3 regions of the Streptomyces sp. NPDC087310 genome follow, and region 1 is predicted to be linked to each of the others. Evidence: riboswitches for the same ligand, from Rfam matches in the RefSeq annotation. Region 1 holds a riboswitch; each other region holds the start of a gene.
The links. Region 1 has a riboswitch for thiamine pyrophosphate ahead of ACIO3P_RS36040 (thiamine ABC transporter substrate binding subunit). Riboswitches for the same ligand answer to the same signal wherever they lie in the genome.
Positions count from the first base shown of each region.

Region 2: it holds a riboswitch for thiamine pyrophosphate, as region 1 does, so the genes downstream of both, thiO (glycine oxidase ThiO) here and ACIO3P_RS36040 (thiamine ABC transporter substrate binding subunit) in region 1, are expected to answer to the same signal.
Region 3: it holds a riboswitch for thiamine pyrophosphate, as region 1 does, so the genes downstream of both, thiC (phosphomethylpyrimidine synthase ThiC) here and ACIO3P_RS36040 (thiamine ABC transporter substrate binding subunit) in region 1, are expected to answer to the same signal.

Region 1 is NZ_JBIUYF010000012.1:95,654-98,902, reverse strand. Features, by position in the region: gene rlmN (23S rRNA (adenine(2503)-C(2))-methyltransferase RlmN) at 39-1,145, shown strand; TPP riboswitch at 1,185-1,310, shown strand; gene ACIO3P_RS36040 (thiamine ABC transporter substrate binding subunit) at 1,402-2,526, shown strand; gene ACIO3P_RS36035 (ABC transporter permease) at 2,691-3,249, shown strand, end outside.
Region 2 is NZ_JBIUYF010000011.1:202,652-205,900, reverse strand. Features, by position in the region: gene thiS (sulfur carrier protein ThiS) at 1-132, opposite strand, end outside; gene thiO (glycine oxidase ThiO) at 144-1,454, opposite strand; TPP riboswitch at 1,452-1,565, opposite strand; gene ACIO3P_RS35600 (NAD(P)/FAD-dependent oxidoreductase) at 1,735-2,907, shown strand; gene ACIO3P_RS35595 (Rv2175c family DNA-binding protein) at 3,084-3,249, shown strand, end outside.
Region 3 is NZ_JBIUYF010000003.1:393,760-397,008, reverse strand. Features, by position in the region: gene thiC (phosphomethylpyrimidine synthase ThiC) at 1-1,362, opposite strand, end outside; TPP riboswitch at 1,355-1,499, opposite strand; gene ACIO3P_RS12330 (YibE/F family protein) at 1,580-3,022, shown strand; gene ACIO3P_RS12325 (SsgA family sporulation/cell division regulator) at 3,081-3,249, opposite strand, start outside.

The DNA.
Region 1 (3,249 bases):
ACGGGCCACGCGGCGTCGTCTGCGACACTGGACGGACCATGCCTGCACCCGGAGAACTCACTTTCGTCGCGCCCCGCGGAGCCAAGAAGCCCCCGCGGCATCTCGCCGACCTCACCCCCGCCGAGCGCCGCGAGGCCGTCGCCGCCATCGGGGAGAAGGCGTTCCGCGCCAAGCAACTGTCGCAGCACTACTTCGCGCGCTACGCGCACGATCCCGAGCAGTGGACCGACATCCCGGCCGCCGCGCGACAGAAACTCGCGACGGAACTGCTGCCCGAGCTGATGTCGGTGGTACGGCACATCTCGTGCGACGACGACACGACCCGTAAGACGCTCTGGCGGCTGCATGACGGCACGCTCGTCGAGTCCGTACTGATGCGCTATCCCGACCGGGTCACCATGTGCATCTCGTCGCAGGCGGGCTGCGGGATGAACTGCCCCTTCTGCGCGACCGGACAGGCCGGGCTGGACCGCAACCTGTCCACCGCGGAGATCGTCCACCAGATCGTCGACGGGATGCGCGCCCTGCGCGACGGCGAGGTCCCCGGTGGCCCCGCGCGGCTGTCCAACATCGTCTTCATGGGCATGGGCGAGCCCCTCGCCAACTACAAGCGCGTCGTCGGCGCGATCCGCCGGCTCACCGACCCCGAGCCGGACGGTCTGGGCATCTCGCAGCGCGGGATCACCGTCTCCACGGTCGGACTGGTGCCCGCGATGCTGCGCTTCGCCGACGAGGGCTTCAAGTGCCGGCTCGCGGTCTCCCTGCACGCCCCCGACGACGAGCTGCGCGACACCCTCGTTCCGGTCAATACGCGCTGGAAGGTACGGGAGGTGCTGGACGCCGCGTGGGAGTACGCGGAGAAGTCCGGCCGCCGGATCTCCATCGAGTACGCCCTGATCCGCGACATCAACGACCAGGCATGGCGTGGCGACCGGCTGGGTCGGCTCCTCAAGGGCAAGCGGGTCCACGTCAACCTGATCCCGCTCAACCCGACGCCGGGCTCGAAGTGGACGGCGTCGCGCCCGGAGGACGAGAAGAAGTTCGTCGAGGCGATCGCGGCGCACGGCGTGCCGGTGACCGTGCGGGACACACGTGGTCAGGAGATCGACGGGGCGTGCGGACAGTTGGCCGCCACGGAGCGCTAGCGGGGCCTGGGGGTAACCTTGGCTCGAAACGCATTGCATATTTTCCGACAGGGGAGCGCCACAGCGCTGAGAGTGCGGCACATGTCCGTGAGAGCGGGCAGCGGTCGCAGACCCTCTGAACCTTGCCCAGGTCATTCTGGGTAGGAAGTTCGGACATCACTCAAGCTGTTGCGCCCTGTCCGGGGCCCGGACCGTACCTACGGCCGGCCCCCGGACAGGGCCGCGTCTTCTCCTGGACATCCCAGGAGGAAAATCAGTGAGCACCATCCGTACCCGTACCGGCGTCAGAAACGCGGCGTACGCCGCGCTCGCGGCGACCCTCGGTGTCGCCACCCTCGCCGCCTGTGGCGGCTCCGACGGCTCAGCGTCGTCCGGCGACGGGGGGAGCGGTGGCACGAAGTCCAAGACCGTCACCCTCGTCAGCCATGACTCGTTCAACGCGTCCCCCGCGGTGCTGAAGGAGTTCACCAAGGAGACCGGCTACACCGTCAAGGTGCTGAAGAGCGGCGATGCCGGCGCGGCGCTCAACAAGGAGATCCTGACCAAGGGATCGCCCCAGGGCGACGTCTTCTTCGGTGTCGACAACACCCTGCTCTCCCGCGCCCTCGACAACGGCCTGTTCACGCCGTACGAGGCGAAGGGCCTGGACCGGGTCGACGCGAGCGTGCGGCTCGACAAGGAGAAGCATCGGGTCACCCCGATCGACAACGGCGATATTTGTATTAACTACGACAAGAAGTACTTCGCGGACAAGAAGCTTGCGCCGCCGCAGTCCTTCGACGACCTGATCAAGCCCCAGTACAAGAACCTCCTCGTCACCGAGAACGCAGCGACCTCCTCGCCCGGCCTCGGCTTCCTCCTGGGTACCGTCGCGCGCTACGGGGACGACGGCTGGCAGGACTACTGGAAGAAGCTCAAGGCCAACGGCGTCCAGGTCGTCGACGGCTGGGAGCAGGCGTACAACGAGAGCTTCTCCGGCTCCGCGGGCGGCAAGAAGGCCAAGGGCGACCGGCCGCTGGTCGTCTCGTACGCCTCCAGCCCGCCTGTCGAGGTGCTGTACGCGAAGCCGCAGCCCCAGCAGGCCCCGACAGGAGTCTCCACGGGTACGTGCTTCCGGCAGACCGAGTTCGCGGGGCTGCTCGACGGCGCGAAGAACGTGGCGGGCGGCAAGGCCCTGCTGGACTTCCTGATCAGTGAGAAATTCCAGGCGGACATGCCGCTGAACATGTTCGTCAACCCGGTGGTCAAGGGCGTCGCGCTGCCCGAGCTGTTCACGAAGTTCGGCGCGACCGTCGACCGGCCCGAGACCGTGGCACCCGACCGCATCGCCGCCAACCGTGAGCAGTGGATCCAGTCGTGGTCCTCACTCGTAGTGAAGTAACCGCCGAGGAGAAGGGCCGGGCGGCGCGGGACGGCCGGAGCGGGCGAGGCGCCGTGCGGCGCGGTGGCGGCGTACGGGGCGGCCTACGGGGCGCTTTGCGGCGCCTGGAGCGGCAAGGGCGCCGACGTGGGCGTGGGCGTGGAAACGCTGTACGCCTCGCCCTCATGGCCGGGCCTCTCGCCTTCTTCGCCGTCTTCTTCGCCTATCCCGTGGCCGCGATCGTCGGCCGCGGCCTCAAGGCGGACGGTGCCTGGCAGTTCGGCCGCGTCGGCGACGTACTGAGCCGCCCCGACATCCTCGGCGTCCTGTGGTTCACCACGTGGCAGGCGCTCGCCTCCACCGCGCTCACACTGCTGATCGCGCTGCCCGGCGCCTATGTCTTCGCGCGCTTCGCCTTCCCGGGGAAGCAACTCCTGCGCGCCGTCGTCACCGTGCCCTTCGTGCTGCCCACCGTCGTCGTCGGCACCGCCTTCCTGGCCCTTCTCGGACGCGGCGGTCTCCTCGACGACCTGTGGGGCGTACGGCTCGACACCACCGTCTGGGCCATCCTTCTCGCCCATGTCTTCTTCAACTACGCGGTGGTCGTACGCACCGTGGGCGGCCTGTGGTCACAGCTCGACCCGCGCCAGGAGGAAGCCGCGCGTGTACTGGGCGCCGGGCGTCTCGCGGCGTGGTGGCGTGTGACGCTTCCCGCGCTCGCCCCCGCCGTCGCCGCCGCGGCGC
Region 2 (3,249 bases), on a different contig from region 1:
GGTACGCGGGACCACCGTCTCGTTGACGGCGGCGGCCACCCCGGAGCGCGCCGGAGTGAGGGTCGCGACGACGGTGTCGAGCGTGGTCGCGGCGGCGAACTCGCGTGGCTCGCCGTTGACGGACACGTACATCACGGCGGTGTTCATACGGGCTGCTCCAGGGATACGGACGGGGAACCGGTCGCGGTAGGGGAGCCGGACGCGGCGGGAGAACCGGTCACGGTGGGGGAGCCGGTCATGGTGGGGGAGCCGGACGCGGCGGGGGAGAAGCGCAACGGGGTGAAGGGCGCGGCCTCGGGCGGCAGTTCACCGGTCGTCAGGACGGTCGCCAGCACCTCACCGGTGACCGGCGTCAGCAGCACCCCGTTGCGGTAGTGGCCGGTGGCCAGTGAGAGCCCCGGCAGCACGGTCGGCCCCAGCAGCGGCGCGTTGTCCGGCGAACAGGGGCGCAGCCCCGCGCGGGTCTCGGTCAGCGGCAGCTCGGTGATGCCGGGCACCAGCTCGTGCGCGTCCCGCAGCAGCTCGTACACCCCGCCCGCCGTGACCGTCGTGTCCCAGCCCAGCTCCTCGCTGGTCGCGCCGACGACCAGCTCGCCGTTCTCGCGCGGCACGAGATAGACCTGGGAGCCGCGCACCACGGCCCGCACCGTCCGGGACAGGAAGGGCGCGTAAGGACGGGGCACCGCCAGCCGCAGCACCTGCCCCTTGACGGGCCGTACGGGCGGTACGGCCTCCGGGGGCACGCCCGCCAGCCCGCCGCTGAGGCTGCCGCCCGCCAGCACCACCCGGTCCGCGCCGAGCGCGCCGCCGTCGGTCAGGACGGCGCCGACGGCCCGGTCCCGTACGACGGAGAGCCGCCGCGCCCAGGAGCGGTGGAAGACCACCCCGGCCCGCTCGCAGGCCGTCAGGAGCGCCGCGGCGAGCCGCCGCGGATCGATCTGGTGGTCGCCGTCGACCCGCAGACCACCACGGACGCCCGGCGCGAGCATCGGCTCCAGGCGCCGGCATTCGCGCCCCGTGAGCCACTCGGACGTCAGCCCCGAGCGCACCTGGAGGGCGTGCAGCTCACGGAGCTGGGCGCGGTCGTCGGAGTCCAGCGCCACGGCGAGCGTGCCGCACGCGCGGTAGCCGGTGTCCCGGCCGCTCGCCTCCTCCAGCTCCGCGACGAACGCGGGATAGCGCTCGGCGGAGGCGAGGTTGAGGCCGAGCAGGGTCTGCTCGCCGTGGTGGAGTTCGGTGACGGCGGCGAGCATGCCCGCCGCGACGCGCGCCGCGCCGCCGCCCGGATCGGGGTCGGCGAGAGCGGTCCGCAGCCCGCGCTGCGCCGCCCGCCAGGCGGTGACCAGACCGATGATCCCGCCCCCGACGACGAGGACGTCGTACCCCGTGGAGGCGGACGTGCCGTGTGCTCCATGGGGCGGTTGTTCCAGAGGTGACCGCTGGGATGACTGCATGGGCGTCCAGCCCCTCCCTTCGCCGGCATGACCCGGATCAGGTTCGTACGGTCGGAGGCCGCTCCAGCCTCCCTCTCAGCCCGGTGCGTCCGGACTCCCGCGAGGTAGTGTCGACGGAAAGCCTAACGCGCGGTGTGCCGTGCGGTAAGGGAGTGCCGGCCGTGGCCCGTTCACGGGACGGACACCGCCTCTCTAAGGTGGCCGGGTGAGCGAACTGACGCAGGGACTCGGGCGGGACGGGCGGACGGACGGGCCCGGAGTGGTCGTCGTCGGCGCGGGCATGGCGGGCGTACAGACCGCCGTGGCCCTGCGCGAGAAGGGGTACGACGGCCGGATCGCCCTGATCGGTGAGGAACCCCACCCGCCCTACGACCGGCCCCCGCTCTCCAAGGCCGTCCTGCTCGGCCAGGCCGAGGGATCGGCCTTCGACATCGACTTCGCGGCCCTCTCCGTCGACCTCAGGGTGGGCCTGAAAGCCACCGGGCTGCGCCCGTCCGCCCGGGAGATCGACACCACCGCCGGGCCCGTCCCGTACGACGTGCTGGTCATCGCCACCGGCGCCGAGGCCGCCGTACTGCCCGGCACGGAGGGCGTGCCCGGCGTCCATCCGCTGCGCACCCTCGACGACGCCGAACGGCTGCGCCCCGTGCTGGAGCGGCGGCAGCGGGTCGTCGTCGTGGGCGCCGGGTGGATCGGCGCGGAGTTCACCACCGCCGCCCGCGAGGCCGGGTGCGCCGTGACGGTCGTGGAAGCGGCCGACCGGCCGCTCGCGGGCGCCCTGCCGGCCGAGGTCGCCGCGCCCATGACCGGCTGGTACGCGGAGAGCGGCGCCACGCTGCTGACGCACGCCCGGGTGGCCGGCGTCGAGGCGGGCACGGTGGTCCTCGCGGACGGCCGCGGGCTCCCCGCCGACGCGGTGGTCGTGGGCATCGGCGCGCGGCCCGCGACGGCCTGGCTGGCCGGCTCCGGCATCGCGCTGGGCGCGGACGGCTCGGTCACCGCGGACGAGCGGCTGCGCACCTCGCTGCCCGACGTGTACGCGGTCGGCGACTGCGCGTCCTTCCCGTCCGCGCGCTACGGCGAACGGCTGCTCGTCCACCACTGGGACAACGCGCTCCAGGGGCCGCTCACGGTCGCCGCGCAGGCCGCCGGGGAGACCGACCCGGTCTACGACCCCGTGCCGTACTTCTGGTCGGAGCAGTTCGGCCGGTTCGTCCAGTACGCGGGCCACCACCCGGCGGCCGACACCCTGGTGAGGCGCGGCGACCCCGCGGGGGCGGCCTGGTCGGTGGTCTGGCTGCGCGACGGCGTCCTGGTGGCCCTGCTGGCCGTCGGAAGACCCCGTGACCTGGCCCAGGGCCGCAAGCTGATCGAGGCGGGCGCGCGGCTGGACCCGGAGCCGGCGGCCGATCCGGCGGTGCCGCTGCGCAAGGCGGTACTCCGGGCGCTCTGAACTCCGGGCGCTCTGAGCGCTCCGGGCTCTCTGAGGACTCCGGGCTTTCCACTCGGGCACGCCCGCCGGGTTTTCCGGGTGCGCGGAGGGCTCGAAAGGCCGATACGGCCTGGTTTCGACCCCGTCCGGGGTGGCTCGGGGTGCCCACTGTCAGTCCGGGATGGCACGCTTGTCCTGTGACCGAGATTGACGCAAAGATCGATGCTCTCGTCCCCGCCTGGCTTCACCTGCCCGATATCGCCGAAATGCTCGATGTCGAGGTGACGCGCGTGCGGCAGTTGGTCAAGGAAGGCCAGCTCATCGCCGTGCGCCGGGGTGAGAACAGGACGCTCCAGGTGCCCG
Region 3 (3,249 bases), on a different contig from region 1:
GATGTGGTCGTACGCCGGGGCCACATCGGTGGTCAGCGGGCCGAGTGTGTAGAACGGCGCCTCCTCGCAGATCTCCTGCTGGAGGTCGATGTTCTCCTTGATCTTGTGCATCGGGACATGGCCCGGGCCCTCGATCATCGTCTGTACGTGGTGGCTCTTGGCGATCGAGTTGAGCTCGCCCAGTGTGCGCAACTCGGCGAACTGCGCCTCGTCGTTGGCGTCCGCGATGGAGCCCGGCCGCAGACCGTCGCCGAGGGAGTACGTCACGTCGTACGCGGCGAGGATCTCGCACAGCTCGTCGAAGTTCTCGTACAGGAACGACTCCTTGTGGTGCGCGAGGCACCAGGCGGCCATGATCGAGCCGCCGCGCGAGACGATGCCGGTCTTGCGGCGGGCGGTGAGCGGCACGTACCGCAGCAGGACACCGGCGTGGACCGTCATGTAGTCGACGCCCTGCTCGGCCTGTTCGATCACCGTGTCCTTGTAGATCTCCCAGGTCAGCTCCTCGGCCTTGCCGTCGACCTTTTCGAGCGCCTGGTAGAGCGGCACGGTGCCGATGGGCACGGGGGAGTTGCGCAGCACCCACTCGCGGGTGGTGTGGATGTTGCGGCCGGTGGAGAGGTCCATGACCGTGTCCGCGCCCCAGCGGGTCGCCCACGTCATCTTCTCCACCTCCTCCTCGATGGAGGAGGTGACCGCGGAGTTGCCGATGTTGGCGTTGACCTTCACCAGGAACCGCTTGCCGATGATCATCGGCTCGATCTCCGGGTGGTTGACGTTGGCCGGCAGTACGGCGCGGCCGGCGGCGATCTCCTCGCGGACGACCTCCGGGGAGACGTTCTCGCGGATCGCGACGTACTCCATCTCCGGGGTGACCTCCCCCCGGCGGGCGTACGCGAGCTGGGTGGCCGCCCGGCCCGGGCGGCCACGGCGCGGCTGGCGTGGCCGCCCGGGGAAGACCGCGTCGAGCCCCCGCAGATCGGTCGTTCCGCTCCGGAGCTGCCCCCCGCGCGGGGAGGTGTGCTTGAGCCCGTCGTCCTCGGGGCGGGGCGGCCGGCCCGCGTACTCCTCGGTGTCGCCGCGGCCGATGATCCAGTTCTCCCGCAGCGGCGCGAGACCGCGGCGTACGTCGGTGTCGACGGTGGGATCCGTGTACGGCCCCGAGGTGTCGTACAGCGTGACATCCGCGCCGTTGGTGAGGTGGACCTGGCGGACCGGCACCCGGAGATCGGGGCGGGACCCCTCGATGTATCCCTTGTGCCAGCCGATGGACCGTTCGCCCGCGGTCCCGCCCGAGGGGGCCGGGTCCGCGCTGGTGTCCTCCGAGCCGGAGGCAGGCGTGTGTGCGTCCTGAATGGTCATGAGACCTACTCCCTACGCCGGCATTACCCGGTAACAGGTTCAGCGGTCGGCGCAGCGCAGGTGTCCGGGTAACCGTCCCCGGGACTACACGTCAGCGCCCTCTCAGCCCGGTGCTCCGAGCTCCCGCGTGTGCAAAGGTGCCCCCACGCTAGCGTCATATCGGGCGCGCTGAACAGAGGGCCCCACGCTTCCTCCACCTTCTTGCGATGATCGGTCGGTGACCCCACCCACGCAGTCTCACGAATCGCACGGCCACTCGCACAGTCATGGCCCCGCCGTGCCGGTCTCCCGGCACCTCCGCAAGGTGATCGCGGCGGTGCTGATTCCGTTCGCGGCCGCCGTGGTGGTCGGGCTCGCCGTGCTCTGGCCGGGCGGTGCGCCCGCGCACGAGCGGACCGGTGTGGGTTTCGACCGGCAGACCTTCGAGGGCCAGGTGGTCCAGCTTGAGCGGGTCGCCTGCAAGGACGTGAACGCCTCGCAGGTCCCGTCGACCGGTGACACCTCGACGCCCCAGGGCCGCGAGGCGGTGCGGGAGGAGACCGGCGAGTGCAAGAAGGCGACGGTCGAGCTGAAGAGCGGCAAGGAGAAGGGTCACACTTTCATCGAGATCGTCCAGCCGGACGCGCCGCGGCAGTTTCACGTGAAACAGGGTGTTGTGGTCGCCTATGCGCCGGACGCTCCCCGGGATCTCCAGTACTCGGTGTCCGATGTGGACCGCCAGTTCCCGTTGACGCTGCTGGCCGGGATCTTCGCGATCGCGGTGATCGTGGTGGGGCGGATGCGAGGGGTCATGGCGCTGGTCGCGCTCGTGGTCTCGTTCGCGATCCTGACGCTGTTCATCCTGCCGGCGATCCTCCAGGGCTCGAATCCGCTGGTGGTGGCGGTGGTGGGGGCGAGCGCGATCATGCTGGTCGCGCTGTATCTGTGCCACGGCCTGACGGCCCGTACCTCGGTGGCGGTGCTCGGCACCCTGATCTCGCTGCTGCTGATCGGCCTGCTGGGGTCGCTCTTCATCGGCTGGGCGAGCCTGACCGGCAACACTGATGACAACACGGGGCTGATCCACGGCCTCTACCCGGAGATCGACATGAGCGGCCTCCTGCTGGCCGGGGTGATCATCGGTTCGCTCGGTGTGCTCGACGATGTGACGGTGACGCAGACTTCGGCGGTGTGGGAGCTGCGCCAGGCCGACCCGACGATGGGGCCGCGGGCGCTGTACCGGGCGGGGATCCGGATCGGCCGGGACCACATCGCGTCGGTGGTCAATACGCTGGTGCTGGCCTACGCGGGTGCCGCGCTGCCGCTGCTGCTGCTCTTCTCGATCGCGCAGTCGAGCGTGGGGGCGGTCGCCAACAGTGAGCTGGTGGCGGAGGAGATCGTACGGACGCTGGTGGGGTCGATCGGTCTGGTCGCGTCGGTGCCGGTGACGACGGCGCTGGCGGCGCTGGTGGTCTCCGCCGACCGGTCCGCCCCGGAGAGCCCCGCGGCCCCGTCCGCGCCGCCCGCCCCGTCCGCGCCGCCCGCCCCGGACGGACCGGACGGACCGGGGGCGGGACCCGGGGCCGGTCCGGAGTGGGAGCTTCAGGAGGCCCCGGGGGTCCTGGTACCGACCCCGCCGGTGCGCGGACCGGGCGGCCGGGGCCGCCGCCGCAAGAAGTAGGCCGGGCGGAGCCCACCCGGGACACCAGAATCACCCGGACGGCCCCCTCCGCGGACCGTCAGCCGGCGTTCTCCTCGGCGAGGATGCGGCCCAGCTCCTCCTCAAGACTGCCTTCGAAGTCACTGAGCGTGCGCTCCTGGCCCAGCGGGACCAACCGGTCCGTACGGTCCAGGAAGGCGACCAGCGGCGCGGCACTGACGCGGAAGAGCGCGTGGTCGTCGCCGACC